2 regions of the Anoxybacillus sp. ST4 genome follow, and region 2 is predicted to be linked to the other one. Evidence: predicted binding sites of a transcription regulator. Region 2 holds the regulator's gene; the other holds the start of a gene.
What was found. The regulator NrdR, encoded in region 2, represses ribonucleotide reductase genes. The targets are predictions, from matches to a motif close to AACACNATATATNGTGTT.
Positions count from the first base shown of each region.

Region 1: a site for NrdR is predicted at 9,431-9,448, ahead of K1I44_RS01230 (vitamin B12-dependent ribonucleotide reductase). Genes of this name have one in related genera too.

Region 1 is NZ_JAHZOE010000001.1:208,634-225,217, reverse strand. Features, by position in the region: gene comGF (competence type IV pilus minor pilin ComGF) at 1-128, shown strand, start outside; gene comGG (competence type IV pilus minor pilin ComGG) at 100-516, shown strand; gene K1I44_RS01275 (shikimate kinase) at 530-1,036, shown strand; gene K1I44_RS01270 (YqzE family protein) at 1,063-1,251, shown strand; gene K1I44_RS01265 (YqhG family protein) at 1,266-2,036, opposite strand; gene K1I44_RS01260 (DEAD/DEAH box helicase) at 2,023-3,675, opposite strand; glycine riboswitch at 3,863-3,951, shown strand; gene gcvT (glycine cleavage system aminomethyltransferase GcvT) at 4,093-5,187, shown strand; gene gcvPA (aminomethyl-transferring glycine dehydrogenase subunit GcvPA) at 5,205-6,551, shown strand; gene gcvPB (aminomethyl-transferring glycine dehydrogenase subunit GcvPB) at 6,544-7,998, shown strand; gene K1I44_RS01240 (rhodanese-like domain-containing protein) at 8,025-8,396, opposite strand; gene K1I44_RS01235 (lipoate--protein ligase family protein) at 8,524-9,360, shown strand; gene K1I44_RS01230 (vitamin B12-dependent ribonucleotide reductase) at 9,521-12,082, shown strand; gene splB (spore photoproduct lyase) at 12,191-13,216, shown strand; gene mntR (transcriptional regulator MntR) at 13,285-13,713, shown strand; gene K1I44_RS01215 (patatin-like phospholipase family protein) at 13,788-14,666, shown strand; gene K1I44_RS01210 (SA1362 family protein) at 14,690-15,031, opposite strand; gene K1I44_RS01205 (DUF1385 domain-containing protein) at 15,052-15,981, opposite strand; gene K1I44_RS01200 (YqhR family membrane protein) at 16,097-16,584, shown strand, end outside.
Region 2 is NZ_JAHZOE010000002.1:150,732-167,315, reverse strand. Features, by position in the region: gene infC (translation initiation factor IF-3) at 9-551, opposite strand; ribosomal protein L20 leader region at 578-701, opposite strand; gene thrS (threonine--tRNA ligase) at 820-2,751, opposite strand; gene ytxC (putative sporulation protein YtxC) at 3,046-3,900, opposite strand; gene dnaI (primosomal protein DnaI) at 3,962-4,894, opposite strand; gene K1I44_RS02990 (replication initiation and membrane attachment family protein) at 4,905-6,302, opposite strand; gene nrdR (transcriptional regulator NrdR) at 6,336-6,806, opposite strand; gene K1I44_RS02980 (cytosolic protein) at 6,868-7,260, opposite strand; gene speD (adenosylmethionine decarboxylase) at 7,335-7,709, opposite strand; gene K1I44_RS02970 (glyceraldehyde-3-phosphate dehydrogenase) at 7,952-8,980, opposite strand; gene coaE (dephospho-CoA kinase) at 9,088-9,690, opposite strand; gene ytaF (sporulation membrane protein YtaF) at 9,703-10,326, opposite strand; gene mutM (DNA-formamidopyrimidine glycosylase) at 10,394-11,215, opposite strand; gene polA (DNA polymerase I) at 11,233-13,860, opposite strand; gene pnpS (two-component system histidine kinase PnpS) at 14,055-15,818, opposite strand; gene K1I44_RS02940 (response regulator transcription factor) at 15,811-16,527, opposite strand.

The sequences.
Region 1 (16,584 bases), on a different contig from region 2:
CAGGTCATGAAATTATGCTTCAATTTATTCAGCATGTACGTTACGAAAAAGAGCAGGGGGGGATTCGTATTCACGTGCTAACAGATAAGGGGGATTCGTATGAGGCGTTTATTCCGTTTTTTCGCTAACGTCGAAAATGAACGAGGTGTTATTTTTCCATTTACTATTATGTGCGCATTATTGATCAGCGCTCTTTTTCTTCATTCTGTCGCATTGTACAATACAGAAATACAGTTTTTCGAAGAAGAAAAAAAGTGGTATGAAGCAGATTATTTGATGAAACAGACGCTTTCTCATATGAAACAAACGCTTGCAAATGCACCGGAAAACGTGTCATCATTAAGCAAAACGGTATCATTTTCGTACGGTCAAGCGACATATACAGCAAAAAGAGGTAGTGAAGTTGTTTGGCTTGTCACTATATCATGTGTGACGAATGCGCAATTTCGTTATGACGTCCAATGTCAATTTGATGCATCCACAAACGACATAACTGAATGGAAAGAATTGTATTAGTGAGGGAGAGAAGATGAGAGCGATTTATTTAACAGGATTCATGGGAGCAGGGAAGACGACGGTTGGAAGACGATTAGGGGAAGTATTAGGTGTCCCGGTCATTGATACAGATACGTACATCGAACAGCAAACTGGCAAGACGATTGCCCAAATTTTTTCGGAAGAAGGGGAAGGAACATTTCGGGCGTATGAACGGGAAATATTAAGACAGTTGCCAACAGAACATGTGATTGTTACGACAGGCGGTGGAATTGTCATTCAGGAAGAAAATCGTCAGTTTATGCGCGCCCATGGTATTGTCATTTACTTGCATTGTGAATTACATGAACTGTTTCGTCGTCTAGCTGATGATGCTACGCGGCCATTGATCATGAAAAATAAGCAGGAACAAATAAAAAAGTTATTTGAACAAAGACTCCCTTGGTATAAGGAAGCGCATATGACGATTGATACAACAAATCGCACGGTAGATGATATTGTACAAAGCATTGTGTTCATGCTTAAAACGCCTCATTTTTGACGATACTAGCGTTGAGGTGATGAGCGATGGCCGGAAACGACTACGTCAAATTTATGACGGAACAAGTTGTACGGTATTTAGATCAACCGAAGGAAGAACGGAAAAGAAAAAGACAGGAAAAAAAACAGTTAAAAAAACAACAAAAGCAGCCGTTCTTATATCGTTGGTTCGGTGTCATTCCATATGCAGTTATGCTTTTATTTAAGCGGAAATAAGGCTATGTTTAGCCTTATTTCGCTTCCAAATAAAATAGGCCACCGTTAATGATAGAAATGTGAATGTTCGGCTCATATCTTTGGCGCAACGCTTCTTTCTCGCTTTCATATTCTTCTCTTTTTTCCTCTACACCTTCGTAAAAGTGTTGCAATAGCGCTAAATCTTCTTCCCAGCGCGCCCGCGCTTCGTTTGCCCACTCATGCGTTTCTGATGTAATGATGCGCTCGATGTACGCCTCAAGTCGCGCAAGGCCATGAATCGGTTTAATGAGCGGAGAAATCGTAAAGCAATAATCAGGTACAGTGGCGGCCCATTTTTTTTCTTTTAACACATCATAAAACGCCTCAACGATCGTTCCGCTAATAAGATGAATAGCTAACGACAATAAACGATCTTGTTTCCGATCGCATTCATATGAGATGAGTACGTTCACGTGAAGCCAAGGATGAAGCGCAACGGATCGTCCGCTTACTCGTTCGTAAAGGCGAACGAAACGACCATTCATTTTAGCGACAGAAAAAATTTGATGAAGGCGTGGGGAGCCGAAATGAATGTACTCCCCTTTCTCATGCGTAGATTGTTTTGTGATGAGCGATAGTTGCAACGGTTCGCCACTCGCGCCAATTCGTTCGACGTAATGCCAATAAAACGGGCGATTCATTAATTGTTTGTCCATGTCGACAGTCAATTGAACGCGTATATGCCCATCGCTGCGCTCTAAAACGGGACAATGGGTAGCCGCGAAAAAACGTTCGAGAAATGATTGAATATCATGTTGCTGCATGGGCGCTATCCTCCATATTTGTTAAAATTTCCACGACATTTTGCATTTTTATTTTAAGTTCCCCTTCGCTTTTCGACTGGGCAATGATCCGCTCGACATGATTTGAGAACGATGGAGATGTTAGTTTCATTAAAATATCGTCTAGTTCGCCAACGACCCGTTCAAACAAACGAATTTTTTCATATAGCAGCATAAATACATGTTCTTCGACCGTATGGCGCACGACGAAATTGTAAATGTTCACATCTTTTGTTTGACCGAGACGATGAACGCGTCCGATTCGTTGTTCAAGACGCATGGGATTCCACGGCAAATCGTAGTTAATGACATGATTACAAAACTGTAAGTTAATCCCCTCCCCACCAGCTTCTGTGGCGATAAGCACTTGTGCGCGATGTTGGAATAGCTCTTTCATCCAATCTTTTTTACTTCGTTTAAACCCACCGCGAAACGGTACGGAAGAAATGCCGTGTTGTTTGAAAAACCATTGTAAATACAATTGTGTTGCTCGATATTCCGTAAACACAATGACTTTATCATTTATTTTTTGAATGAGTTCAAGCGCTTTTTTTGCTTTTGTATGTTCCGCGATACCGTTCATCTTTTGTAGTAATGTACCGATCGTTGCTTCTATGTCAGGTTGTCGTTCAAGCATTCCTTTTAACGTACAAAAAAGCGCTTCTTTACTGCTGCATATTTCACGCAGCAAAGTGATGTGTGATAACGATGCATCTGAAAAAAGAGGTTGTGCGCGTTTTAATTGTTGAATGGCCTCATATACGTTTCGCTCCGCTTCGGAAAAATCGATAAAAACTGTTTCAACATGCCGTTTTGTCCATTCAATTCCCGTATCATGACGACGATGACGAATCATCACTTTGCGAATAAGCTCTTTCAAATGAGCATCATCATGTAGCGTACGCAATTTTCCGTATCTTTTTTGAAATTGTTCAGCATTTCCTAAATGTCCTGGTTTCAGGAGAGAAACGAGGTGGAAAATTTCTTCAACACGGTTTTGAATCGGTGTTGCCGTTAACAATAAGCAAAATTTCTTTTTCAATCCTTGAACGAATTCATAGTTTTTCGTTTTATTGTTTTTTAATTTATGCGCTTCATCAATAATGACAATATCATAAGCTTGTTCGTAAATGATTTCTCGATGGGGGCTTTTTTTCGCTGTATCAATCGATGAAACGACGACGTCGCATTGCTCCCATACGTAACTTTTCTTTTGGGCAACGGCAGGAATAAAAAATTTTTCGTTTAATTCTTGCACCCACTGTGAAACGAGTGAAGCAGGAACGAGAATAAGCGCTTTTTTTACAAGACCGCGAATCATATATTCTTTTAAAATTAATCCGGCTTCAATTGTTTTTCCGAGTCCGACTTCATCAGCTAAAATGGCTTTCCCGTTCATTTCTTCGACAACTTGGCGCGCCACTTCATATTGATGAGGTAAAATTGTCATATGCGGCAAATGTTTTGGAGCTTGTAGCCCATCAAACTGAGGAATAGCTAAAGCCTCGGCAGCTTCGCGTGCCAGTTCGTACAATTCCCAGTTTGCCCACGGACCATCGCGTTCCATGCGCGTAATAAATTCATCCTTCCAACTTCTCTCCCAATGTATTGTAACGTTCATAATTATCCCTCATTTTCCGAACATTTTTTGTTTGAATTTCGTTTAATTTACGTATTTTATTTATAAAAAGATGTTGCGACAAACGAGAAGTTATAAGATAATAAAAAACGTAAGAAAGTTTGTAAAATTATTTTATTTATACGTTTACGTGTAGTTTGGCACAAGGAAGACAATTGTATACAGGCGGATGACAACAAGGGGAGAGACTACGGGATGTAGCGCCGAAGGAGCAAGTGGAAACACGAATCTCTCAGGCAAAAGAACTCTTGTTTGACGCGGCTCTGGAGAGCGTTCACGCATGTGAACCACCCACGAGGACACCTATGCATATAGGGAAACTTTCAGGTGAAAGGACAGAGACTACCATATGACAATATGGGGGTCGTCTGTCTTTTTTTATGAACAAGGAGGGAGCATATGTTAAAAAGAACGCCGTTATTTCCTTTGTATGTAGAGCATGGCGCAAAAACGATTGATTTCGGTGGTTGGGAATTGCCGGTGCAGTTTTCAAGCATTAAAGAAGAACATGAGGCAGTAAGAACGAGAGCAGGATTATTTGACGTGTCACATATGGGCGAATTTGAAGTGAAGGGGAAGGATAGTCTTCCTTTTTTACAAAAAATGATGACAAATGATGTTGCCAAATTAACGGACGGTCGCGCCCAATATACGCTCATGTGTTATGAAGATGGCGGAACGGTTGATGATTTGTTGATTTATAAAAAGGCGGACGATCATTATCTCCTTGTAGTGAATGCTGCAAATATTGAAAAAGATTTTGCATGGCTTCAGGAGCATGTATTTGGTGATGTGGAAGTCGTCAACGTTTCCGACGATATCGCACAATTAGCGCTTCAAGGACCGCTTGCTGAGAAAGTATTACAAACATTAACAGCTACTGATTTGTCTGCAATGAAATTTTTCTCTTTTGCTGATGGTATACGTGTTGCTGGGGTTGAAGCGCTCGTATCGCGGACAGGATATACAGGGGAAGATGGATTTGAGATATATTGTCGGGCAGAAGATGCGCAAACCGTTTGGCGTACCATTTTAGAGGCAGGAAGAGAAGAAGGTGTAATTCCGTGCGGACTTGGTGCGCGTGATACGCTTCGCTTTGAAGCATGCTTACCGCTTTATGGACAAGAGTTGGCAAGTGACATTACGCCGATTGAAGCTGGGCTTGGATTTGCGGTCAAAACGAATAAAGACGTCGACTTTTTCGGAAAAGAAGTATTGAAGAAACAAAAGGAAGAAGGAACGGCACGCAAGCTCGTCGGTATTGAAATGATTGACAAAGGCATTCCGCGTCACGGATATGCGGTATATGTAAACGGAGAACAAGTTGGGGTCGTGACGACAGGAACGCAATCGCCAACGTTGAAAAAAAATATCGGTTTAGCACTGCTTTCAACAACATATACCGCGCTTCATACAGAAGTGGAAGTCGATATTCGCGGAAAACGATTAAAAGCGAAAGTGGTGGCGACACCGTTTTATAAGCGCACAAAATAATGTGAGGAGAGAGAGTCATGCTTCATCGTTATTTGCCAATGACGGAAGAAGATAAACAACAAATGCTACAAACGATCGGGGTACAGTCCATTGATGAACTGTTTGCAGATATCCCTGAAAGCGTCCGTTTTCAAGGGGAGTATAACATTAAGCGAGCCAAATCAGAGCCGGAGTTAATGAAAGAACTCATGGCGCTTGCTGCGAAAAACGTCGATATTAAGACGCATCCTTCATTTTTAGGTGCAGGGGTGTACGATCACTATATTCCAACGATCGTTGATCACGTTATTTCACGTTCAGAATTTTATACTGCGTATACACCGTATCAACCGGAAATTTCGCAAGGTGAGCTACAAGCTATTTTTGAATTTCAAACGATGATTTGTGAGCTGACGGGTATGGATGTCGCGAATTCATCGATGTATGATGGCGGAACGGCGCTAGCTGAAGCTGCGCTATTAAGCGCCGCGCATACGAAAAAGAAAAAAGTGTTGTTATCTAGCGCAGTGCATCCAGAATATCGCGAGGTTGTGAAAACATACGCCAAAGGTCCGGGGCTAGAAGTGGTAGAAATTCCGTATGAAAACGGTGTGACAAATATTAGAGTGCTACAAGAAGCGATGGATGAAGATGTGGCATGTGTCATCGTACAATATCCGAACTTTTTTGGACAAATTGAACCGTTAAAGGATATTGAGCCAATCGCTCATGCACATAAAGGAATGTTTGTTGTCGCAAGCAATCCGCTTGCTCTAGGAATATTGACACCACCTGGTCAGTTCGGGGCAGACATCGTTGTTGGCGATGCACAAGTCTTTGGCATTCCAACGCAATTTGGCGGTCCGCATTGCGGTTATTTTGCAGTAAAATCGGCGCTCATGCGCAAAATTCCAGGACGTCTCGTCGGACAAACGACAGATGAAGAAGGCCGCCGTGGTTTTGTGTTGACGTTACAAGCGCGCGAACAACACATTCGCCGCGATAAAGCAACATCAAATATTTGCTCTAACCAAGCGTTAAATGCGCTTGCTGCATCGGTAGCCATGACCGCCCTCGGCAAACGTGGCGTCAAAGAAATGGCGACGATGAACATTCAAAAAGCGCACTATGCGAAAGAAGCATTCGTAAACGCTGGTTTTCATGTCGTGTTTTCAGGGCCGTTTTTCAATGAGTTTGTCGTCCGTCTAAACAAACCGGTAGCAGAAGTAAATAAAAAGCTATTGGAGAAAGGAATCATCGGAGGCTATGACCTTGGTCGTGATTATGCGGAACTGCAACATTGTATGTTAATTGCGGTAACGGAATTGCGGACGAAAGAAGAAATTGACACGCTTGTAAAAGAATTGGGGGATTATCATGCATAAAGACCAACCGCTTATTTTTGAGTTAAGCAAGCCGGGACGCATAGGGTACAGCTTGCCCGAGCTAGATGTACCGGCGATCGACGTCGCACAAGTGATTCCAAACGATTACATTCGCCAAGAAGCAGCAGACCTCCCAGAAGTATCAGAGCTTGACATTATGCGCCATTATACAGCGTTATCCAAACGCAATCATGGAGTCGATTCTGGCTTCTATCCGCTTGGGTCTTGTACGATGAAATATAACCCGAAAATAAACGAAAATGTTGCCCGTTTTGCTGGATTTGCCCACATTCATCCGCTTCAGCCGGAAGAAACGGTACAAGGGGCACTTGAATTAATGTACGACTTACAGGAACATTTGAAAGAAATTACCGGTATGGATGCGGTGACGTTGCAACCAGCAGCTGGCGCGCACGGCGAATGGACAGGGCTTATGATGATTCGTGCTTATCATGAAGCAAACGGTGATTACAACCGAACGAAAGTCATCGTCCCTGATACAGCCCATGGAACAAACCCTGCTTCAGCAACGGTGGCGGGATTTGAAACGGTCACGGTCAAATCGACAGAAGAAGGGCTCGTTGATTTAGACGATTTACGTCGCGTTGTCGGCCCGGATACAGCAGCACTCATGCTTACAAACCCAAACACGCTCGGATTATTTGAAGAAAACATTTTAGAAATGGCAGAAATCGTGCATGCTGCAGGTGGAAAGTTGTACTATGACGGTGCGAATTTAAACGCCGTGTTAAGTAAAGCAAGACCGGGGGACATGGGTTTTGATGTCGTGCATTTAAACCTTCATAAAACATTTACCGGTCCGCATGGTGGTGGCGGTCCCGGTTCAGGTCCAGTTGGTGTGAAGGCTGAGCTCATTCCATTTTTACCAAAGCCAACAGTCGAAAAAGGAGAAAACGGCTACTATTTCGACTATGACAGACCGCAAGCGATCGGACGTGTGAAGCCGTTTTATGGAAACTTTGGCATTAACGTTCGCGCCTATACGTACATTCGCTCGATGGGCCCAGACGGCTTAAAGGCTGTAACAGAATATGCGGTATTAAACGCAAACTACATGATGCGCCGCTTAGCGGAATATTACGATTTGCCATACAACCGTCATTGCAAACATGAATTTGTCTTGTCAGGCAAGCGACAAAAGAAATTAGGAGTGCGCACGCTTGATATCGCCAAGCGTTTGCTTGATTTCGGATATCATCCGCCGACGATTTACTTCCCGTTGATCGTCGAAGAGTGCATGATGATCGAGCCGACAGAAACCGAGTCTAAAGAAACGCTCGATGCCTTCATTGATGCGATGATTCAAATCGCAAAAGAAGCGGAGGAAACGCCGGAAATCGTTCAAGAAGCGCCTCATACAACGGTTGTGAAACGTCTAGATGAAACAACTGCTGCTCGCAAGCCCATTTTACGCTATCAAAAATGAGGTGCCAAGCATTTTTGCTTGGCACCTTATTTTTTCTTCACTTTTCCTGTCCACATTTTGAAGCCACCTTTTAAGTGGTATAAGTCACGATATCCTTTTCGGTATAGCATTTGGGCAGCGCGGCCACTGCGGAGTCCGCTTTGGCAATATAAATAAATCGGTTGATCTTTACGCAATTCCTTCATGCGGAAACGAAGCTGTGAAAACGGAATATTGCGCGCCCCTAAAATATGACCAGCAGCATATTCATCTGGTTCACGCACGTCGATGAGTTGTGCTTTTCGGTAGCCGGCCCGAAATTCTTCTTCCGTAAGCGTCGTAACAATTTTCTTTTGGTAAAAGTATGTAATGACCGCGTACACAATAATTGCTCCGAGAATAATAAGAACCGTTGTCATGATGCCCCTCCTTTTTTTCATCGTTGCCACGTCTATTATATAAATGTTTTGGACAAGAAGCAAAGCATTTTCCATTGACTTATGACGTTTGGTACACTATAAAATGATAGAGGAAAGGGTGGGGTAGATGGAAAAAGAAGTATGGCGATTCATTGACTCAGGCAATTGTTCCCCGGCGTTTAACATGGCGCTTGATGAGGCGCTATTGGAATGGCATAGTGAAGGGAAAATTCCACCGACGATCCGTTTTTACGGTTGGAATCCACCGACGCTTTCAATTGGATATTTTCAAAAAGTTGAAAAAGAAATCGATATGGAAGCAGTAAAGACGTATGGACTTGGCTTTGTCAGACGGCCAACAGGTGGACGGGGCGTGCTTCACGATCGAGAGTTGACGTATAGTGTGATTGTGTCAGAGGCGCATCCAGCCATGCCGCAAACGGTGACGGAGGCGTATCGCGTCATTTCGCAAGGCATTTTAGAAGGTTTTCGCTTTTTGGGCCTTGATGCGTATTTTGCTGTACCGAAGACAGAAGAAGAAAAAGCGGATTTGAAAAACCCACGTTCGGCCGTTTGCTTCGATGCGCCTTCTTGGTATGAGCTCGTCGTCGAAGGAAGAAAAGTGGCAGGGAGCGCACAAACGCGACAAAAAGGCGTCATTTTACAGCATGGCTCCATTTTATTGGATTTAGACGAGGAGATGCTGTTTCGTTTGTTTAAATATCCGAATGAGCGGGTTAAAGAGAGAGTGCGACAAAATTTTAAACATAAGGCGGTCGCCATCAACGAGTTAACGGGGCGCAACGTGACAATCGATGAGGCGAAAGAAGCATTTTTTAAAGGTTTTGAAAAAGGTTTGAACATTCAGCTTGAGCGGTACGAATTAACCGATGATGAGCTTTCTTACGTTCAGCAATTGGCAAGGAATAAATATGAAACGGATGAATGGAATTTTAAACGGTAAATTTTCCTCTTGACAAACAAAAAAACACTTGACTTAATTATCAATATGTAGTATGTGTTTTGTAAAAAATCATACTACATATTGATTTTTTTATTGATTCTTGTTGTCGATATATGGTAGTTTAATGTAGTAAGATTATGTTGGTAGAGGAGAGGTAAACATGACGGTTGCGTTTTCTGAAAAAATGATGGTGAATGTGGACAAGTTGAACGAAGACATTCGCCTGTTTCCGCAAGTGCACCCGATTACTCCTGAGATGCACATTACATATAAAGGTGTGTCACGTTTAGTTATGCTCGATCGTTATTCGTTCAAGGATACGGAAAAGTTGACGTTAAGCGTCGGTGATTTTGTCGTTTTGACGGTAAAGGAAGATCCGAAGTTTCCGGCGCGTGGTCTTGGATTTATTGTCGAGCTTGACTGGGAAAAGAAAAAGGCGCATGTACTTGTTGAGGAAGAGTATCGCCATGTGTTGGAAGGAGAAGAGGCGAAAACAGGGATCGTTGTTCGCTCCCTCGATGTCATTGAAAAGCCGTTAGAAATTTATTATGAACAAATTGCGAAGCGGAACGCAACCGGGCTCGCTGCGGTGGAACAAACAGAAGAAAAGCGGCAAGAGTGGTTTGAAAAATTTTATGAACAGCTCGTCAACCTTCATTTTGTTCCAGCTGGTCGCGTATTGTACGGTGCAGGTTCTGGAACAGAAGTGACGTACTTTAACTGTTATGTTATGCCATTTGTGAAAGATTCGCGCGAAGGCATTTCTGAGCATCGCAAACAGGTGATGGAAATCATGAGCCGGGGCGGTGGTGTAGGAACGAACGGTTCTACCCTTCGTCCACGTAACACACTCGCGCGCGGAGTGAACGGAAAATCGTCCGGGTCCGTATCATGGCTTGACGACATCGCAAAATTAACCCATCTTGTCGAACAAGGTGGTAGTCGCAGGGGCGCACAAATGATTATGTTAGCCGATTGGCATCCGGACATTATTGAATTCATCATTTCCAAAATGCAAAATCCGCGCATTTTACGCTATTTACTTGAAAATACGGAAGACGAAGGCATTCAAAAAGCAGCGAAAGAAAAATTAAAATTTACGCCACTTACTGAACAAGAACGCGCAATGTATCAAGGGATTGTTAATTATAAAAACATCCCGGGTTACGGCGGTTTCACGGAAAAAATCATTAAAGATGCGGAAGAAAAGTTGCGCACAGGTGGCACGTATAGCGTCCACAATCCAGACTTTTTAACAGGAGCGAACATTTCTGTTTGTTTAACGAAAGAGTTTATGGAAGCGGTAGAGAAAGATGAAGAGTATGAATTGCGCTTTCCAGATGTTGAGACGTATTCGGAAGAAGAAATGCGCATCTACAACGAAAAATGGCATGAAGTCGGCGATGTGCGCGAATGGGAGAAAATGGGCTATCGCGTTCGTGTTTACCGGAAAATTCGTGCGCGCGAGCTATGGAAACTCATTAACATTTGCGCAACGTATTCTGCCGAACCAGGTATTTTCTTTATCGACAACGCCAACGACATGACGAATGCAAGAGCGTACGGGCAAAAAGTAGTCGCAACAAATCCGTGTGGTGAGCAGCCCCTCGCACCTTATTCTGTGTGCAATTTAGCCGCGATTAATTTGGCAAATATGGTCGATAAAGAAAAGAAGGTCGTTGATTATGAAAAATTAAAGCGTACGGTTGAAGTTGGCGTCCGTATGCAAGATAACGTTATTGACGCAACCCCGTATTTCCTTGAAGAAAATAAAAAGCAAGCGCTTGGGGAGCGTCGCATCGGTCTTGGCGTCATGGGACTAGCTGACTTACTTATTTATTGTGAAAAAGAGTATGGCTCCAAAGAAGGTAATCAGTTAGTTGATGAGCTGTTTAAAACGATTGCAACAACGGCATATCGGGCGTCGATTGAACTTGCCAAAGAGAAAGGAAGTTTTCCGTTTTTAGTTGGCGAAACAGAAGAAGAAACGATGAAGTTGCGCGAAGCGTTTATTCACACCGGTTATATGAAAAACATGCCGGAAGATATTCGCCAAGATATTTTAAAATACGGTATTCGTAACTCGCATTTATTAACGGTCGCTCCGACCGGGTCCACAGGGACGATGGTTGGCGTGTCCACAGGGCTAGAACCATATTTTTCGTTTTCTTATTATCGAAGTGGTCGTCTTGGTAAGTTTATTGAGGTAAAAGCGGATATCGTCCAAGAATATTTGGACAAACATCCAGAAGCAGATCCAAATAACTTGCCGCATTGGTTTGTGACAGCGATGGATTTATCGCCAGAAGCTCATGCAGACGTGCAATGCATCATCCAACGCTGGGTTGATTCTAGCCTCTCGAAAACAGTGAATGCCCCGCGAGGCTATACGGTTGAGCAAGTACAAAAGGTGTATGAGCGGTTATGGCGAGGCGGTGCAAAGGGCGGCACAGTTTATGTCGATGGTAGCCGTGACGCGCAAGTATTGACATTAAAAGCAGAAGAAAATGTGGTCGAGGAGCAGCTTGAATTAATTCCAGAAGAGCCGAAAAAACGAGCGGTGGCGCTTGTTGAAACGATTCCAGATTTGCGCGCAACGGACGTGACGATTGGATCGGAAGTTGGCAACATTTGTCCGGTGTGCCGCGAAGGAACAGTTGAAGAAATTGGTGGTTGCAACACATGCACAAGTTGCGGCGCTCAATTAAAATGCGGCTTGTAATGTAAAAAAGGGACGGAAAAATCCGTTCCTTTTTCTCTTATGCCGGATAACAAAAATTGCATTTCATCACCTCATAACAATCAACCATACTAACATTGAGGTGATTGGATGAAGCCATTTATTCCACAGCTTGTTTATTTTGAACGTGAGGCGCTTGACTACCCTCTTGGGCGAGAACTAAAGGAAAAATTTCAAAGGATGAATATTGACATTCGCGAAACAACATCCCACAATCAAGTGCGCGGCATCCCAGGGGATACAGAGCTTCAACAATATCGCAATGCCAAATCAACACTCGTTGTCGGCGTCAGGCGTACCCTGAAGTTTGATACGTCCAAGCCATCAGCAGAATACGCCATTCCCCTCGCGACAGGCTGTATGGGTCATTGCCATTACTGTTATTTACAAACGACGCTTGGAAGTAAACCATACATTCGCGTATACGTAAATCTTGATGATATTTTTGCCCAAGCGAAAAAATATATTGACGAGCGTGCTCCAGAAATTACGCGCTTTGAAGCAGCATGTACATCAGATATTGTCGGCATCGACCATTTGACGCATGCGTTAAAACAAGCGATCGAATTCATTGGAGAGACGGAATACGGTCGGCTTCGTTTTGTCACAAAATATGAACACGTCGACCATTTGCTTGATGCGAAGCATAACGGAAAAACGCGCTTTCGCTTTAGCGTCAATTCCCGTTATGTCATCCAAAACTTTGAACCAGGAACGTCTTCATTTGATGCGCGGCTAGAGGCAGCGCGAAAAGTCGCCCATGCCGGTTATCCGCTCGGTTTTATCGTTGCTCCCATTTATATGCATGACGGGTGGGAAGAAGGGTATTTTGAGCTATTTGAGCGGTTGCATACGCATTTACAAGGCATTGACCGAACGAATTTAACGTTTGAATTAATTCAACATCGCTTCACCAAGCCTGCGAAAGCAGTCATTCAAAAAAGGTACCCGAAAACGAAGCTAGATCTTGATGAGACGAAACGAAAATATAAATGGGGGCGATATGGCATCGGAAAGTATGTATATATAGATGAAGACGCAACAAGATTGCATGACACGATCCAATCTTGTATTGAACAATTTTTTCCTGAAGCAACAATTGAATATTTTACGTAAATAGTTGTCATGCTTGGTAAACATGTTATAATCATAATGATTGCGATGTTTGTTTAGGAGGGGAACGTATGCCAACACCAAGCATGGAAGATTATATTGAACAAATTTATATATTAATTGAAGAAAAAGGGTACGCCCGTGTATCAGATATTGCCGAAGCGTTATCTGTTCATCCCTCCTCTGTGACAAAAATGGTTCAAAAACTTGATAAAGATGAATATTTAGTATATGAAAAATACAGAGGGCTTGTATTAACGCCAAAAGGTAAAAAAATTGGCAAGCGGCTCGTGTATCGTCACGAATTGCTCGAGCAATTTATGCGTCTTATCGGTGTAGCTGAAGAAAATATTTACCGCGATGTCGAGGGAATTGAACATCATTTAAGTTGGAATGCGATCGATCGCATTGGCGATTTAGTACAATATTTTGAGGAAGACGAATCACGTCTTGAAGCGCTTCGCAACATTCAAAAACAAAACGAGCAAGAACAGGCATGACGCTTGTTCTTTTTTGTTTTTTTATGCTCAATGTGCTCCTTTTCTCATACATATATGGCGAGGGGGGGAGGAGCGTGGAAATTGATGGCGTATTTTCTGGTGGCGGAGTAAAAGGATTTGCTTTAATTGGAGCATATGAAGCCATTGAAGAAAAAGGATTTCGTTTTAAGCGGCTCGCCGGTACGAGCGCTGGGGCACTCATTGCTTCGTTTATTGCGGCTGGATTTACAAGTAAAGAAATATTAAAGATGATGGAAGAGATGAATTTAACAGATTTTCTTGATGAGCGACAGACGATCATTCCTTATGCCTGGTTAAAATGGCTTCTTCTTTATTGGAAAATGGGGCTTTATAAAGGGGAAAAACTTGAGCAGTGGGTAGCCGAACAGCTTAGTAAAAAAGGGGTGTACACGTTTGCTGATTTGCCCCATGAACGATTGCGTGTTGTCGCTTCGGATTTAACGAACGGAACGATACTTATTTTGCCGGATGATTTACCGAAGTACGGCATTGATCCTCTTCGTTTCCCAGTCGCAAAGGCAGTAAGAATGAGCGTTGGCATTCCTTACTTTTTTGAACCTGTGCGACTAAAGACAGAAGAAGGAAAGCATATTGTCGTAGATGGTGGATTGTTAAGCAATTTTCCGATTTTCTTATTTGACGAAGAGCGAAAAAAAAGACCCGTTCTCGGCATAAAATTGAGCGCAAGGCAAGGACAAAAAGCAAAGAAGAAAATTGATAATGCGATTGAATTGTATGAAGCGTTGTTTCAAACGATGCGCGAGGCACACGATGAACGATATATTTCACGCCGTCATGAAAAAAACATTATTTTTCTTCCTGTAAAACATGTTGTCGCAACAGATTTTTCGATGACAGATGAAGAAAAAAAGAAGCTCATTTCGTTTGGAAAAGAGCGGACGGAACAATTTTTAAAAACATGGACGTATTAAACGTATGAAAGAAAAAAATCGGGTTAAAAAGAGGCCCGATTTTTTTTCTTTCCCTTTTTGCCTTCAATTACTGTTAAATGGGTGGCGTGCTTTTTCTTTAAAGCGGTTGGGCGCGGTTGTTTTTTCGACGTCGGCTTCGTTTTTTGATGGTGGAGTTTTTTCGATTGTTTAACCGCTTTTTGATATGAATGATCGAAACGCTGTCTTTGTATCCATTTGTATATGGCGTAAAAAACAGCTACGATGAGCACGATGATCATCGCTTGTTTCAACAATCGAATCGGATCGTTCCATAAACGATAAGTCAAGCCAAATATAGCTAATACAATAAGCAAAGTAATAAGTGGGAATGGGCGCCGACGCAATCGATCCACCTCCTTTATCGTTACACCACTTCTTCTTGCTGTTTCGTCGCTTCTCCCTCTAATTCAAGCAACCGTTGAAATGATGCGATCGCCACTTCTACTTGATCATCAGTCGGTTCTTTCGTGGTGAGTAGTTGCAACCATAAACCCGGATAACCGAGCCAACGTAATACAGGAATATGCCGCAATGCATTTGTTGCTTGTAGCACTTCAAAGGATAGCCCTAGCACGACAGGAATGAGTGCTAATCGGTTCAATACTCGCACCCAAAGCGGCTCTGTTGGCACGAACATGTAAACGAATACGCCGATGAAAACGGTGAATAAAATGAAGCTACTGCCGCAACGATAATGAAGGCGCGATTGTTGTTGTACATGTTCAACGGTCAGCGGCAAACCATGCTCGTAGGCATTAATTACTTTATGTTCTGCTCCGTGATATTGAAACAGTCGTTTTACAAGTGGCGTGAGCGAAATAAAGTAAATATAACCTAGAAGTAAAAGAAGTTTAAAAAACCCTTCAACAAGAATTTGAGCCATATTCGATGAAAAAATCGGTCTCGTTAACTCAGCTAAAAATACAGGAATAAGTGTGAAAATAAATTTCCCAAATAGGAACGATAAAACACCGATTAGCGCCACGCCTAAAATCATCGTCCATTTCGATGGCGATTCCGCTTGCAAAGTTTCATCTTCATGTGGATCAAGATCATATCGTTCACTTGAAAACTGCAAATGTTTTGACCCGTTTGCGCTTGCTTGAATAATCGCAAAAATGCCGCGAAGAAACGGAATTTTTTTCAATGAAGCAAGCGTCTTGTTTGTTTGGCGCGGAACGTGAAAATATTCTATCGACCCGTCTTTTCGACGAATAGCTGTGACGGAATGATTGCGCCCTGCAAACATCACACCTTCAATGACTGCTTGCCCGCCGTATACGTTTTTGTTCATGAGAAGACACCAACCTATTTTCTTTTTTCTTATATTCTACAAGAAAACGATAAAAACCTCTAGGTCGATGTATCGTTTGTATTTGTATTGTTGCCAAAAATGAGAAACAATACACATGAGATCCAACATTTTGGACAAGATAAAAACGGAGGTGATTGATGTGCAAACAAAAACGAAACGAGACGCACAACTCGAACAAAATAAAAGGGAAAAGCCAATGCCTGTGCTAGCAAAAGTCGCGTTGATCGGCTTCATTGGAGGTGTGTTTTGGGGCTTTCTCGCATATTGTGCTTATTTTTTTCATTTTACAGAAGTGGCGCCAAATTTCATTTTGCAGCCATGGGCAGTCGGTGATTGGAAAAACGGGGCGCTCGGTCAGACGATTGCCATATTGTGTATCGGACTCGCTTCCGTCATCGCTGCATTTGCATATTACGCCTTTTTAAAAAATAAGCAAGGCATTTGGCCAGGCGTCGCTTTCGGTCTCGCACTATGGGTTCTCGTATTTTACGTACTGAATCCTATATTCCCACAATTAAAAGCTGTGCCGCAACTTGAACGAAACACCGTTGTAACAATGGTATGCTTTTACATTTTATATGG
Region 2 (16,584 bases):
CCCTTTTGTTATTTGTCGTTTTTCGGTGCTAGCACTAAAAACATGCTACGGCCGTCCATTTTCGGAGCCGTCTCAACCGTACCAATATCCGCGCACGCCTCAGCAAATCGATCAAGCACGCGCTGACCAATTTCCTTATGCGTAATCGCACGTCCTTTAAAGCGAATCGTCGCTTTCACTTTATCTCCTTTTTCAAGGAACTTCCGCGCGTTGCGCAATTTCGTGTTGAAGTCATGTTCTTCGATCGTTGGGCTTAAACGAACTTCTTTTACGTTAATCACTTTTTGCTTTTTGCGCGCTTCCTTTTCTTTCTTTTGTTGCTCGAAGCGGAACTTACCATAGTCCATAATGCGGCACACTGGCGGTTTCGCATTTGGTGCAACCATCACTAAATCTAAATTTAAACGCGCTGCAATTTCTAACGCTTCTTGCTTCGTCTTAATCCCAAGCTGTTCTCCATTTGGATCGACTAAACGAACTTCACGTGCCCGAATGTTTTCATTAATAATAAAATCTTTGCTAATAACTAGCCACCTCCACGGTTTTTTCAAGCTTGTTTGTTAAAGCAGAACGCACACGACAAAAAAACGTGTGGGCATAATACACCCACACGTCTCGCTCACAACATTTCTTTGTCATGAAACCTGCTAACAGCCATATAGCGTCGATCAGGTGAGAAGCGGGTGCTTCTGCTTATGTTCAAACAAGTATTTACTTTTACTTTAACATATATACCATATACCAAAACACATTGTCAACCGATGTCAATTGATCACAACAAATAAAACTATAACAAACATGGAGCGAAAATGCAACTATTTATTTACGCACTTCTTTTACGATGGAATCAACAAACGCATCAAGCGGCATCGTTTCGCTCTTTTGTTCCCCATATTTTCGCACGTTTACTGCCCGTTCGTTTACTTCGTTATCCCCAACAACGAGCATGTACGGAATTTTTTGCATTTGTGCTTCACGAATTTTATAGCCGATTTTTTCTTCACGCTCATCGACTTCAACACGGATGCCAGCTGCTTGTAGTGCATGCTTCACTTCATATGCGTAATCGCTATGAACAGATGGAGCGACCGGAATGACTTGTACTTGCACTGGCGCTAACCAAGTCGGGAACGCTCCTTTATACTCCTCGATTAAAAAGGCAACGAAACGCTCCATCGTCGATACGACACCGCGATGTATGACAACCGGACGATGCGGTTTTCCGTCTTCACCGATATATGTTAAGTCAAAACGTTCTGGTAACAAGAAGTCAAGTTGAACAGTAGATAACGTTTCATCTTTTCCAAGCGCTGTTCGTACTTGGACATCTAGTTTTGGTCCGTAAAACGCAGCTTCTCCTTCTGCCTCGTAATAGTCAAGTCCGAGCTCGTCCATCGCTTCTTTTAACATGCTTTGTGCTTTTTCCCACATCGCATCGTCATCATAATATTTTTCTTTATCTTGTGGATCGCGATACGACAGGCGGAACGAATAATCTGTTAAACCGAAATCTTTATATACATCTAAAATTAAATTAACGACTCGCTTAAACTCGTCTTTAATTTGATCCGGGCGAACGAAAATATGCGCATCGTTTAGCGTCATACCACGCACGCGTTGCAATCCTGTAAGCGCACCAGACATTTCGTAACGATGCATCGTGCCGAGCTCGGCAATACGAATTGGCAACTCGCGATAACTATGAATTTTATGTTTATACACCATCATATGATGCGGGCAGTTCATCGGCCGTAAGACGAGCTGTTCATTATCCATTTCCATTGGTGGAAACATGCCATCTTTATAATGATCCCAATGTCCAGACGTTTTATATAACTCTACGCTACCTAGCACCGGTGTATATACGTGCTGATAACCGAGGGATAGCTCTTTATCGACGATATAACGTTCAATTGTTCGGCGAATCGTCGCCCCTTTTGGTAGCCAAAGCGGCAAACCTTGCCCGACTTTTTGTGATGTCATAAATAAGTCAAGCTCTTTTCCAAGCTTGCGATGATCGCGTTCTTTCGCCTCTTGTAAAAGGCGTAAATATTCATCTAAATCTTCTTTTTTGAAAAACGCTGTCCCGTAAATGCGTTGTAACATTTTATTTTTGCTGTCGCCACGCCAGTATGCACCTGCCACGCTTAACAGTTTAAACTCTTTAATTTTTCCTGTTGATGGGACGTGCACTCCGCGGCAAAGATCAAAAAATTCGCCTTGTTCGTAAATAGAGACGATTTCTCCTTCTGGAATGTCGTGAATAAGTTCAATTTTTAAATGATCGCCAATCTCTTCATAACGGCGAATCGCTTCTTCACGGCTCACTTCTTTTCGAATGATGTCAATGTTTTCTTTTACAATTTTTTTCATTTCTTGCTCGATTTTCGGTAAATCTTCCGCTGTAATTGGCACATCAACATCGATGTCGTAGTAAAAGCCATTTTCAATAACAGGGCCAACGCCAAGCTTCACATCTTTGTACAATCGTTTAATCGCTTGTGCCATTAAGTGAGCTGTACTATGACGCAAAATATCAAGCGCTTCTGGCATATCTTGTGTGATGATCGAAATCGTACCGTCTTCCTCAATTGGTGTACGTAAGTCGACGAAACGGTCGTTTAACTTGCCGGCAATCGCCTTTTTCTTCAAGCCTGGGCTAATAGATGCTGCAATATCCTCCGTTGTTACTCCTTTCGGAAACTCCTTTACTGCTCCATCTGGAAATGTAATTTTTACTACATCTGCCAAAATAACTCACTCCTTTTTTAAAAATAAAAAACTCGTCCCAAAAACGAGGGACGAGTTGGCTTCGTGGTTCCACCCTTCTTTCCGTCTATACAAATACAAAACGAGCGTATAAACGGCTTCATTTCGATAACGGCGCAAACCGTCAGCAATTACTGAACGGGCAATCGTCCCATTGTTCACTGCTGAAGTTTAGAGGTGGTAAGTGCATTTTTCGTGTTAGGAAGGTTTCAGCCAATGCCTTCCCTCTCTGTGAACCGTAAAAATACACCCGTGTCCTCATCATCACTTTTGGCTTTATTCACTATGTATGTCATTATAAGCATATTTTTTTGGAAAATCAAGAGGTGTTCGTAGCTCAATTCGCTCTTGAAATACGTTTTGAATCGTTTGAATCATCCCAACATCTGTCGCATCGGTATATATCCATATTTTTTCTGGCGCAATAGAAACGAGCGGCGCTAATACAGATGTATCAATATAGATCGGCTGACTCACCATCAATCGACGGTCGATAAACTGCTTTAGTTGATGAGGTGACAAGTAAAAAAAATGGTCATCGAAAAATTGAAACGTTTCGTTTTCGTACACTAAATGAAGGGTGCTCATTTTCGGCTGACGCGACGCCACAATTTCGCGCAACAGTTGAACAAAAGTTTGGTATTCTTGTTCTAATTTATATTCGTCAATCGCTAATTCCACATAATGCATCAACCGATCATAATACGGCTTTAAGCGAAAAGTGATAAGCGACTCGAATGAAAACACCCCTTCCTGCAAACATTCATGCAACGATTGAGCAATCAGTTGCTCACGCGGTACATTTATTTTTTTCCCGAGACGATAATCGTACCTTTCCCCTTCAATAAACGAATAGGCGAGCTGTAAAATTTGTTGTTGTTCTTCTTCGTTTTCGTAAAAAAATGTGCGTGAAATGATCGATAAAATCCAGCGTGCTTCAAAAGCTCGAATGATACATGAAGTAAAAATCGGAATAAACAGTGCGCGCATATGCGCAACATTCTGTTCATGAAAGAAAACAGTAATCGTCTTGTCATCGTAAAGCAATTTTCCATACGGCTGTGGCTCTTTACTTAATTCATAAAATAGTCGTTGTGCATCTTGTCCATTTTGAAATACGATATAAATCAACGGTGCCCCCCCTTTTCCGAAACATGCTTGTTTTATATATATGGGGAACACCGTTTGTTTATCACTTGTCGATTCGGCGATTTTTTCCTGTCATTTCGATCGGAGTAGCTAAATAAACAATTCGTTCGATAATTCGTGCCGCTTTTACTTGTTCTTCCTCGCCTCGCTGTGAGTGAGCAAGGTGATGCGTCAGACGTTTTAAGTCAAAATTGGATGTAAAACATGTTGGTAAATGCTCAAGCATACGATATTGTAAAATCGGACCGAGCACTTCATCGCGCCACCAACTTGACATTAATTCTGCTCCTAAATCATCGAGCATAAGGACAGGTACTTGTTTTGCATATTCAATCGTATCTTGAAATGCATCGGTTTGAAGCGATGATTTCAACGAGCGAACAAATTCTGGTACGTACACGAGAAATGAAGCGATGTGTCTTTGTGCTAACTCATTTGCCATCGCTGCTAACAAATACGTTTTTCCGACGCCAAACGATCCGTATAAATATAGTCCTTTCATTCGTTTGCCTATTTCGTATGTCGATGCAAACGTGTTCGCAAGCTCGATCGCTTCAATTCTCCCAAGATCGTCCGTTTCTAGCTTGTCAAACGATGCTTGCAACATATCGCGTGAGATAAATAAACTCCGAATGAGTGACTGTTGTTTTTTTCGTTCATCATCTTGCACTTTACGAGCACACCGCTCATACTGTACGTCAATGTTTTTCCCTTGCCAAATTAAGTGAGGAGTATACCCTTTCAGCAAGTTCGGGCATTGTTCTAAGCTTTGACAACGTTCACAATGCTTACTTTGTTGTACAAATTCATACAACTTGCCAAGATGGCGATTGAGCGTCGCATCCGTCACATGATGATCGCGCAAAAAGGCTTGAACATGAGGATCACGTAAAATGTCGCGCTTCATCGCCTCATATCGTTCTTTAAAATCGTGACGATTCATCAAATGGTGAATTGTTTCCCGAATTGGTTTCATCGTTTATCCCCTAACTTTTCGGTTTTTTCAACCGTTCTTCCAACTCGCGCCGTTTTTGTTCTAACTCTTCTTCTGATTTCACTTGTTTTCGTTCAAATTGTGAATAGTCCGTCTGCAGCCAATCTGGCAACAGTTCGGTACGAATCGGTTTTTTAGAGCCTTTTTGCTCTTTTTCTTTCATAAATGTCTCATATTCCCGCGCCTCTTTTTTCGCCAATTCCATCGCTTGTTTCACCGTACGTACCTTTTTTCGCGCCCATGAACTCGCAATTTTTTCAACGTATTTTTTCGGCAACTTCATATCCGTGCGCAGCATAACGTAATAAATTAAAACGTTCATGACGCCTGGGGGTAATTTTTGTTTAAACATAATCTCTTCAATGAGCTGCAAATCTGCTAATGCAGGTTCAACACCACCAGAAAAGTCCATAAGCAGTTGTCGTGGCGAGACGGTTTCAAGTTGTTTCATTAAATATTCTTCTTCGTTTTTCGGCTCGGCATGCGCCATCGTTCGTTCTGCTAACGGCTGCACCCGATCATATAAACGCGGGAGCGCTTCCCCTCGTTCAAATTGATACCATTCTTGAGCCGCCTTTCTTAACGCTTCGATGTCAATTTGTTCAGCCGGATCAATGACACCCATCACAATTTTTTGCATATCAAGCGGACCAATACCATATAAAAAGGCGAGCTTTTTAATCGCCTCTTTCACTTTTTCAGTAATGGCGCGCCGCGGCACAAGGTGATGAGACAGTCCAGCGTAAAAGGCATCAAAATCAAATATATCGTCTTGCATCGTATACGCTGCCCGTTCTTTTCTCATATACTGCTGTCCATCTTGAAGCATCACTTCTTGTTTCGCTTCATCACTTAATTTATGAATCATTTTTTCGGGTTGGATGGATGAAAAGACATCGTGAAATGAGCGGGTGATCGGTGTAAATGACGTACGATCAATGGCACGATCGGAAAAAAACTTTTTCAGCTTTTGAAATTTTGTTTTTCCGACACGATCATACAAAAATACATTTAAAACTCCATCGTTGAAAAATTGTTCTGGTGTAAGCGGAAGAAGCAGCTCATAAATAAATACCCGTTCATCGTCTTCATTCGTTCGTTTCATGTACGTATTTAACAACCCGATTCCTTCCAGTTTTAAACGCTCGGCATATATCGTTGGCAAACTACATTGCATAATTGCCATTAAACTATGATGCGTCGTCTCCTCGCTCCATAAACGCACCTGCTCAAGTTCGCTCCATAACGTCATATATAAGCTATACGCTTGAGCACCAATTAAAGGTTGATATAAAAGCGTCAATACTTTTCGGTCTAATTCGCTTAAAACTCCGTTCGCATGTACAATATATCGGTCGACCGCAATTAACTCTTTCCAACTATATTCCATCTTATCGACCTTCTTCATATGAAAAAGAGCACATTATGCCCTTTCTCCTTGTTCTTTTTTAATGAGCTCTTTTAATTCTTCAATAAAGACGTTTAAATCTTTAAACTGTCGATATACAGAAGCAAAACGAACGTAAGCGACTTCATCAATTTTTGACAATCTTTCCATCACCATTTCGCCGATCGTTTCACTTTTTACTTCATTTATGCCGCTATTGCGCAATTCTCGCTCAATTTGCTGCGTCACTTGCTCTAATTGTTCAAGGGCAACCGGCCGCTTCTCACATGCTTTAATCAACCCACGCAATATTTTTTCACGACTAAATTCTTCTCTCGTTCCTTCTTTTTTCACGACAATTAACGGTGTTTCTTCGACTTTCTCAAACGTTGTAAAACGAAAATGGCAACGTTCACATTCGCGCCGACGTCGAATGGAACGCCCTTCATCAACTGGACGCGAATCAAGTACACGCGTCCCGTGATGGTGACACGATGGGCATTTCATATGTATCAACTCCTGACAGTGATCTTACCCTTATAGTAGACAAAAAAAGGCGCATACACAACTACTTCTCACTATATATTCCCGACCCGATGTATGTTAATCGTTTCGCTAATTCGTCATACAAGCGGATGATGAGCTGGCGACTAAATCCGAAATCAACAGGAAGCCATGTTGTTTCCGTTGTCACTGAAAAGTCAATTGCTGTTTCAAACGGTCGAACAGAAATAACCGTCACGACGATAAACGCTTTTTTTCCTTTCGTTAGCGATACGCTCATTTCTCCTCGTTCTTCTGATATCGCTACAACGCGACACCCTTCCATCTGTTCAAACATTTCTTTGACGGCTTTTAACGCAGCCGTTTGCGTCGTTTTATAGTAGCGACTTTTTAACTGTTCATCAGGATGACGTTCAGATGTTTCATTATGATTTGTAAATATATATTTTATTTTCACCTTTCGTCCCCTCACTTTTCGCAAATGATAAAAAAAGAGGTGCATCATCTACACCTCTTTTCTCTTCCTCTTTATTATAAAGCTTTTGCTTGTTTAATTTCAATCGGACCCATACCGCGCGGCAATTCGATTGTTTCGCGTGTTTGCGCACCTAACGCTTCAGCGATGTAATCCGCCGCAATTGTTGGATCTAAATGACCACATGTGTACACATCAATGCTAGCATAGCCATGTTCAGGAAAACTATGGATAGTTAAATGTGATTCAGAAATGATTACAACACCGCTAACGCCTTGTGGTGCAAACTTATGAAACGCAACTTCACGAATTTCAGCGCCAGATTTTAACGCTGCATCAACAAATGTTTTTTCAATAAATTCGATGTCATTCAACTTATCAAAATCGCATCCCCAAAGTTCTGAGATAACGTGACGACCCATTGTATCCATGATCGTATCCCCCTTTAATAAATTTTGAAAAAAATAAACGATGAATTTCTTTTGCTTTCTGGAATGTATAACTACCACGGGGGAAAGTTAGTCCAAAGAGGTCCTAACCCTTTAAGTAGTCACATTACCACGCGTTCAAGAAGTTCACGAAAAATAGTATACTTTGTTTATATCTTTTTTTCAATATTGTTTTTTATTTTTTTGTAAAATGGGCATAAAAAATAACGCTGGAATACCCAGCGTTATACATTCGCGACCGCTTCATTTTTCAGCAAGTGTTTGGCGACAAGTTTTGTTAAATCAACAACGCGACAAGAATAGCCCCATTCGTTATCGTACCATGCGAGTACTTTCACTTTCCGATTTTCGATCACCATTGTTGATAATCCGTCGACAATCGCAGAGTGTGGATTTGTATTAAAATCAATAGACACAAGCGGTTCCATCGTCACGTCTAAAATGCCTGTTAGCGACCCGCGCGCTGCTTCCATAAACGCTTCGTTTACTTCATCGAAGGTCACATCTTTTTTCACGTCGACAACGACATCAACGAGCGACACATTTGGTGTTGGAACGCGCAACGCCATACCATGCATTTTCCCTTTCAAGTGAGGCAAGACGAGGGCTAATGCTTTCGCAGCCCCTGTCGTTGTCGGAATGATCGATTGAGCGCATGAGCGAGCACGACGTAAATCTTTATGCGGATTGTCAATATTTTTTTGGTCATTTGTATATGCATGAACCGTTGTCATCAATCCGTTTTCAATGCCAAAAGCTTCATCAAGCACTTTCACAACAGGTGCTAAGCAATTCGTCGTACACGAAGCGTTGGAAATGATGATGTGCTCTTTAGAAAGCATATGTTCGTTTACTCCCATCACAATTGTCACATCTTCATCTTTACCTGGTGCTGTTAAAATCACACGCTTCGCTCCTGCTTCCACATGCATCATCGCTTTTTCTTTCGCATTAAATTTTCCTGTCGCTTCAATGACGATATCGATTTGAAGCTCTCCCCACGGCAATAACCGCGGATCACGTGAATTGAGTAACTTTACTTTTTTCCCCTTTACAATGAGACCATCTTCAACCGGAACGACTTCTCCGTCAAATTTGCCATGATTCGAATCATATTTTATTAAATGAGCTAACGTTTCAGGCGGATAGCTCGCATTAATCGCTACAATCTCAATGTCATGTTCCATTATAGCTTTTCGGAATACCATGCGCCCAATGCGTCCGAATCCGTTAATCGCTACTCTCGCTTTCATTATATAGCCCCTTTCAATATATGTGTTATACTATTTATCCGTTATTCACAAAAATAGTATAACATTTTTAAGGTGTTTATGCTATAAAAAAATAAAAAAAGGGCATCCTATTTTTTTAGGACACCCCAACGCATTAAACATGCATGCAATTGTCGTTTCGTTTCTTCAATCGTTCCGTTATTATCAATAACTGCATCGGCTTTCTTTCTTTTTTCTTCAAGTGGCATTTGTGCTTTCATGCGCACCCATGCTTCTTCAACGGAAAAACCGTTACGCCCACAAAGACGCCGCAGCTGCGTTTGTTCGTCTACATATACGACAAGAATGCGATCAACGAGATGCTCTAATTTACTTTCGAATAAAAGCGGGATATCAAGAACGACCGCTTTTTTCGCTTGTTTTGCATATTGCTCTTTTTGTTGTAGCATATGTTTCCGAACGAGCGGATGAACGATCGCATTCAACTCATTCCGTTTTTGTTCATCAGAAAATACGATCGCCCCAAGCTTACGCCGATCAATCGCCCCGTTTGCATCTAAAATGTCGCGCCCAAACGTTTCGACAATCGGCCCATATGCCTCACCGTCAACCGCTGTAACACGGTGGGCGATTTCATCTGCATCGATGACAGGAATATGTAAGTCGCGGAACATCGCTGCGACTGTACTTTTTCCGCTCGCGATGCCCCCAGTTAATCCAATCGTTAACACGACTGTCACCTCTTATCTCATTTTAAAAATACCGAGCACAATGAGCATAATCCCAGGTAAAAACGAATATTTTTGCATCCAGCCAGATGTTCCAAACGACTTTCCAATTTTCAAACCACTAAATAAAAAGCAGAAGCTAAGCAAACAAACGAGAAACGTAGTAAACGTCAATGAATAGTTTAAAAGCGCCGCGCTCACCCCTGCGCCAAACGCATCAAGTGATAACGCTACACCTAAAAATACCGCTTCCATCCCTGTAATCGTACCTGATCGGTCAAAATCGGCCATCGTCGGTTTTCGTAAAATTTGAATGACGATACCGAGCGAACGAATTTCTACATTCATAATAAACTTTTCTTCGTTCTCATCTCGTTTGAGCATAAATTGAATAATCATCCATAGTCCTAATAAAATTAATATACTTCCACCAATGGCGTTTGCAGCAGTTGGTGAAAAGAACACATACATGATGCGCCCAATGCCCATCGCAACTAAAAAAGTCATACATGAACAAAGCGAAATAATGAGCAATGAACGAAGCGGAATATGTACACCCCGCATGCCATACGTAATGCCGACAGTCAAACCGTCGATGCTCACAGCTAAAGCAAGCAAAAATAACGACCATGTAACCATATGCGCTCGCCCCTTCCTTTAAACAGCTACCATAGTATATGGAAGGAGCCTATGCAATGTTCTTCTTCTATTTTTGACACGTTTCACAATAATGTGTACCGCGATTGGCGACGACCGTTTTTATAATTAAGTTGCCACATCGGCGGCACGGCATATTGGCGCGACCGTAAACATATAATTCATTTTGAAATGTTCCCGACTTTCCTTGTGTATTCACATACGTCCGAACTGTACTTCCCCCCTTTTCAATCGCTTCCCGCATCGTCTCAATCATCGCTTTATGCAATGCTTCAATTTCTTGTACAGTTAACGTCGCAGCTACACGTTCAGGGTGAATAGATGAACGAAATAACACCTCGTCCACGTAAATGTTTCCTAATCCTGCGACCACCGTTTGATCAAGCAATGTCGCCTTCACCGTTCGTTTTGTCCGCTTTAGCTGATCAGTAAGCCACGATGCTGTAAATTGTTCGTCTAACGGCTCACGACCGATGTTGGACAAAGGGGGGACATGACATTCGTCCCCTTTATCGAATAAATGCATCGTGCCAAATTTGCGCACATCGCGATAACGAAGTTCCGTTCGATCAGTAAACGTGAAAAAAATGTGCGTATGTCGATCAAATGGCGCATGTTCATCTTCATATATGTAACGTCCTTCCATACGCAAATGCGAAACGAGCACGACGTCATCCAGCTGAAATATTAGGAATTTGCCGCGGCGGTGAATGTCGTGAATCGTCTGTCCTTGCAGACGCTCACAAAACGTCTCTACATCGGGATATTGAACGATCTTTTTCCAATGCACTTTCACCTGTTCAATCGTCTTGCCTACAACGAGCGGCAAAAGCGTACGTCGTACTGTTTCCACTTCAGGTAATTCTGGCATGCTCGCCCACCCTTTCGTTACTTCGCATCATACCATGTCGGTCCAAAATGATAATCGACTTTTAACGGAACACGTAATGATACGGCATGTTCCATCACATCCGGAACAATGTTTTTCAACCGTTCAATTTCTTCTTTTGGCGCTTCCAAAATGAGTTCGTCATGCACTTGCAACAGTAAGCGCGCTTGCATTCGTTCTTCCCGCAACCGCTCGGCTAAATCAATCATTGCTTTCTTTATAATATCTGCAGCGCTACCTTGAATTGGCGTGTTCATAGCTGTCCGCTCGGCAAAACTGCGGACGTTGAAATTGCTGCTAGTAATATCCGGCAAATAACGACGTCGGTGAAGCAACGTCGTCACATACCCTTTTTGCTTCGCATCTTGCACGATTTCTTCCATATACTTTTTCACACCCGGATAACTGTGGAAATAGCGTTCGATAAATTCAGCCGCTTCTTTACGTGTAATACCTAAATTTTGTGACAATCCATAGTCGCTAATTCCATAAACGATACCGAAATTAACCGCTTTCGCTTGACGGCGCATATGGGCAGTCACTTCATCTTCTGCCACATGAAAAATGTCCATCGCCGTTTTCGTATGAATGTCCAAATCTTGATGAAACGCTGCAATTAAATTGTCATCATTAGCTATGTGGGCTAGAACACGCAACTCAATTTGTGAGTAATCAGCAGCAAAAATGACCCAATCATCAAAAGATGGAACGAACGCTTGGCGAATTTTTCTCCCTTCTTCAATGCGAATCGGAATGTTTTGTAAATTCGGTTCCGTTGAACTTAAACGCCCTGTTTGAGTTAACGCTTGTTGAAAAATAGTATGCACTTTTCCTGTATCTTGACGTACCACTTTCATTAACCCTTCTACGTACGTCGATTGTAATTTTCCGAGCTGGCGATAATGTAAAATTTGTTCAATAATTTCATGGTGTGGTGCTAACTTTTCTAACACATCAGCAGATGTCGAATACCCTGTTTTTGTTTTTTTCACGACTGGTAACTGCAATTTTTCAAATAAAATTGTTCCGAGCTGTTTCGGAGAATTGATGTTAAATGTTGTCCCTGCTAGTTCATAAATGCGTTGCTCAATTTGGTGAAGTTGAGCGGCGAACTCTTTCCCCATATGCTGTAAACGTTCAACGTCCACTTTCACCCCACGAAATTCCATTTCACCTAAAATGAATGTAAGTGGCAATTCTAAGTTAGTAAGTAGCTCAAATTGTTCATTTTGCTTTAATTCATGAATATACGTTTCCTTTAAAGAAAGGATCGCTTTTGCCTTTCTTACAAGATGTTCAGCTAATACATTTACCGATGGAACAGCTTGTTTCGCCCCTTTCCCATATACTTCTTCGTCGCTTTGTACATCTGTATATTGCTTTGTTTTTGCAATGGCCGCCACATCCCCATTCGCATCCGTCGGATTAAGCAAATAGGCGGCTAACAATAAATCGAAATCAACGCCTTTTAGCTCAATACCGTGCCATTTCAACGCTACAATGGCACGTTTCGCATCGAATACACTTTTTTTACATTGCTCATCTTCAAGCCATGTTCGAAATGCAGTTGAAGCGAACGCCACATCTGTCGGAATAAAAAAGTATCCGCGCTCATTGGCAAGCGCAAAACCGAGAATAGGGGCACGATGATAATTCGCATCCATCACCTCGACGACAAGGGCGCTTTCCTTCGTCAACATATGCTCCTCAATCGCTTGAACTGTCACAAAAGAGACGTCCGATAAGTTCGTTTTTTCATGCGCACGTTGACCAATTTTATCCATAAGCGATGTAAAGCCGAGCTCCTGAAATAACGAAGCAACGCGCTCCACATCATATGATTGCCATGCTAGTTCATCGAGCGACAACGTTAACGGAACGTCGCGATGAATCGTTGCTAACTGTTTGCTTAACAACGCCTGTTCACGATATGTTTGCAAATTCTCCTTTAGCTTTTTTCCTGAAATATGTTCAAGCGATGCAAGTACATGTTCAACTGTTCCGTACTCCTTTAATAATTTTAACGCCGTCTTTTCCCCAACCCCAGGGACTCCCGGAATATTATCCGACGCATCTCCCATTAGTCCTTTTAAATCAACAATTTGCGCTGGCTTTAATCCGTATTTCTCGAACACGTATTGTGGCGTATATCGCTCTAAATCCGTCATTCCTTTTTTCGTCACGTGCACATGAATACGCTCAGATACTAATTGCGTTAAATCGCGATCCCCTGAAATAATGATGACGTCAAAACCTTCTTTTTCCGCTCGCGTAGCTAACGTTCCGATAATATCGTCCGCTTCGTAATTTTCAAGCTCATACGTGCGAATGTTATATGCAGCGAGCAGTTCACGCAAAAACGGAAACTGTTCCGATAGTTCCGGAGGCGTTTTTTGTCTCCCGCCTTTATATTCCGTATATACTTCATGACGAAATGTCGTTTTCCCTGCGTCAAACGCAACGAGCATATGCGTTGGCTTTTCTTCTTCAATGAGTTTCATTAACATCATTGTAAAACCGTAAATCGCATTTGTATGAATGCCTTTGTCGTTATGTAAGAGCGGCAACGCAAAAAAAGCACGATAAGCGATGCTGTTGCCGTCAATAAGCACTAGTTTGTTTGCCAAACCGAAAACCCCCCTCTTTATTCACTTATGCTTATTTTACCACGATCATTGCCAAAAAAGAAAAAAGACGAGAACATTCGTTGTCCTCGCCTATTCCAAGACAATCGGCTTCTTGGATGAAGGGGTTTTCACATCTTATGTTATCAACATTTTTTTAATATATAGTAAACCGTTTGTAAATATATCGTTAAAAATCATTCATCTACACACGCATCGACGCGAAAATGAACGGTAAACGTCGTCCCTACCCCAACTTCACTTTTTACAGAAATTGTTCCATGATGCGCTTCTACTAAATGTTTAACGATAGCTAAACCAAGACCTGTTCCCCCTGAATTGCGACTTCTTGCTTTATCTACACGATAAAATCGCTCAAAAATGCGCGGAATTTCCTTTTGTTCAATGCCTATCCCTGTATCGCTCACATGAACATGTAGCTGCTTGTCCTCTTTCTCAACACGAACTGTAACACGTCCACCAGTTGGGGTATAAGCAATCGCGTTGTTAATTAAATTAATAAAAATTTGTTTTAATCGGTCCAAATCGCCGTACATGTAACAATGTTGAGCATTCGAGGACCATTCCAACGCGATTTGTTTATCGGTCGCTTTCCCCTCTAGCATAACAATAACTTCTTTTAATACTTCATGTAAATCAACGACAGATACATTTAACGTGAACCCTTGTTGTTCGATTTTCGACAAATCTAGCAAGTCTTGAATTAAATGTTGCAACCGCTCGCTTTCTTTCAAAATAATTGTTAAAAAATATTCGAGCGTTTGAGCATCATGCATCGCTCCATCTAACAACGTTTCAGCAAAACCTTTGATAGACGTAATTGGAGTTTTTAACTCGTGCGAAACGTTTGCTACGAAATCTTTCCTCATTTGTTCAAGCTTTTTCAACTCAGTAATATCATGGAATACAACAATAATTCCTTTCCATTCATCATTCGTTCCAATAATGGGCGTTCCGTATACTTCAAAATGTTTTCGCTCAATATCAACAGGAAGAAGCAATTGTTTGCGGACATTGATTTCCATCATAAATATTTCTTCTACAAGCTCAATGATTTCTTTATGCGGAAACGCCTCATAATATAAGCGATGGACGTAGTCAGACGGATCAACATGAAACATTTCTTTATACGCGCGATTCATGAGAGAAATGTAGCCTCGCTGATCGATTAAAATTAAGCCGCTCCCCATATTTTCGATGAGGGCACGCAAGCGGTCTTGTTGCATTTCTTGCATCCGTACCATCTCCTGCAAATTGCGCGCCAAAATGTTTAACGACTGACTAAGCATCCCTGTCTCATCTTCCCGACTTTCGTACGTTCGCGCTTTATAATTGCCGCGCGCAAGCTCCATCGCCACTTTTGTTGCAGCTTCAATCGGTCTTGTATATTGATTTGTAATTTTAATTCCCAATAAAAGAATAATGAAAAAAGCGATGCTCAAACTGAATGTAAGCAATAGCCAAATTTGTTCATTGACACGCTCGATCGCATACATAGGCAAGCTGATAACAATATATCCAATTTGCTTATTTTTTTGCCAAAACGGAACAGCGTAATAATATAAATCTTGTTCTTCTTCAAAAACAACTGATCGTTTCTCTTGCTTCAACACCGTTTGAATCATTTTTTTATGACGTTTTTCGTCAATCGATACGTAGTTGTCTGTATCGAGCAGCACCGTTCCATCATGATCGACAATCGTTACGCGAGCAGACAACATATCGCTAATGGCGCGCAATCGTTGTTCAAACGTCGAGGAGTGAAGGGATTCGTTCCCCATATATAACGCTAAAAGCTTAGCCTCTTTCTCCATTCGATCATGTACAGTATCTAAGTAAAACTTTTGGAAAAGTTGTCCTAACAGCAACCCGAGCCCAAATAAAACGGATAAAATGACCGAAATAAGCCCGAGCAATAGCCGGGAGCGAAACTTATTCATCCGCTTTCGGCTCCTCTAGTTTGTACCCTAACCCACGTATCGTTTTAATGTATAGTGGCTTGCGCGTATCCTGTTCGATTTTCTCACGCAAATGGCTAATATGCACATCAACAATGCGCGTATCTCCGGCAAAATCATAGTTCCACACTGCACTTAATAACTGATCACGCGTCAACACGCGCCCTTTATATTTCGCTAAATATGCCAACAATTCAAATTCCTTTGGAGTAAGTTCTAATCTCTGTTCTGCAAAATACGCTTCATAGCGATCAGGGAATATTTTTAGTTGTCCGACAACGAGCGAATCGTCACTATGTTCTTGCTTTTCCTCTTGGCCATGGATCGCTGTTCGCCGCAAAATCGCTTTTACACGCGCAACGACTTCACGTGGACTAAACGGTTTTGTCATATAATCGTCAGCACCTAATTCAAGTCCGAGCACTTTATCGAATTCATCATCTTTTGCCGTCAACATTAAAATCGGGGTCAATACCTTTTGTTGACGTAGTTGTTTACACACTTCAATGCCGTCTAATTTCGGTAACATTAGATCGAGAATGATAAAATCCGGACGCTCGTCTAATGCTTTATTGAGTCCCTCTTCCCCATCATAAGCTGTCAATACGATAAATCCCGCTTGTTTTAAATTGTACTCTAACAACGTGACGATCGACTGCTCATCGTCGACAACTAACACACGTTTTGACATAGCCATCCTCCAACAACGTAAATTTGTTACATTTTTATTATAACGAGTTATTTTAAA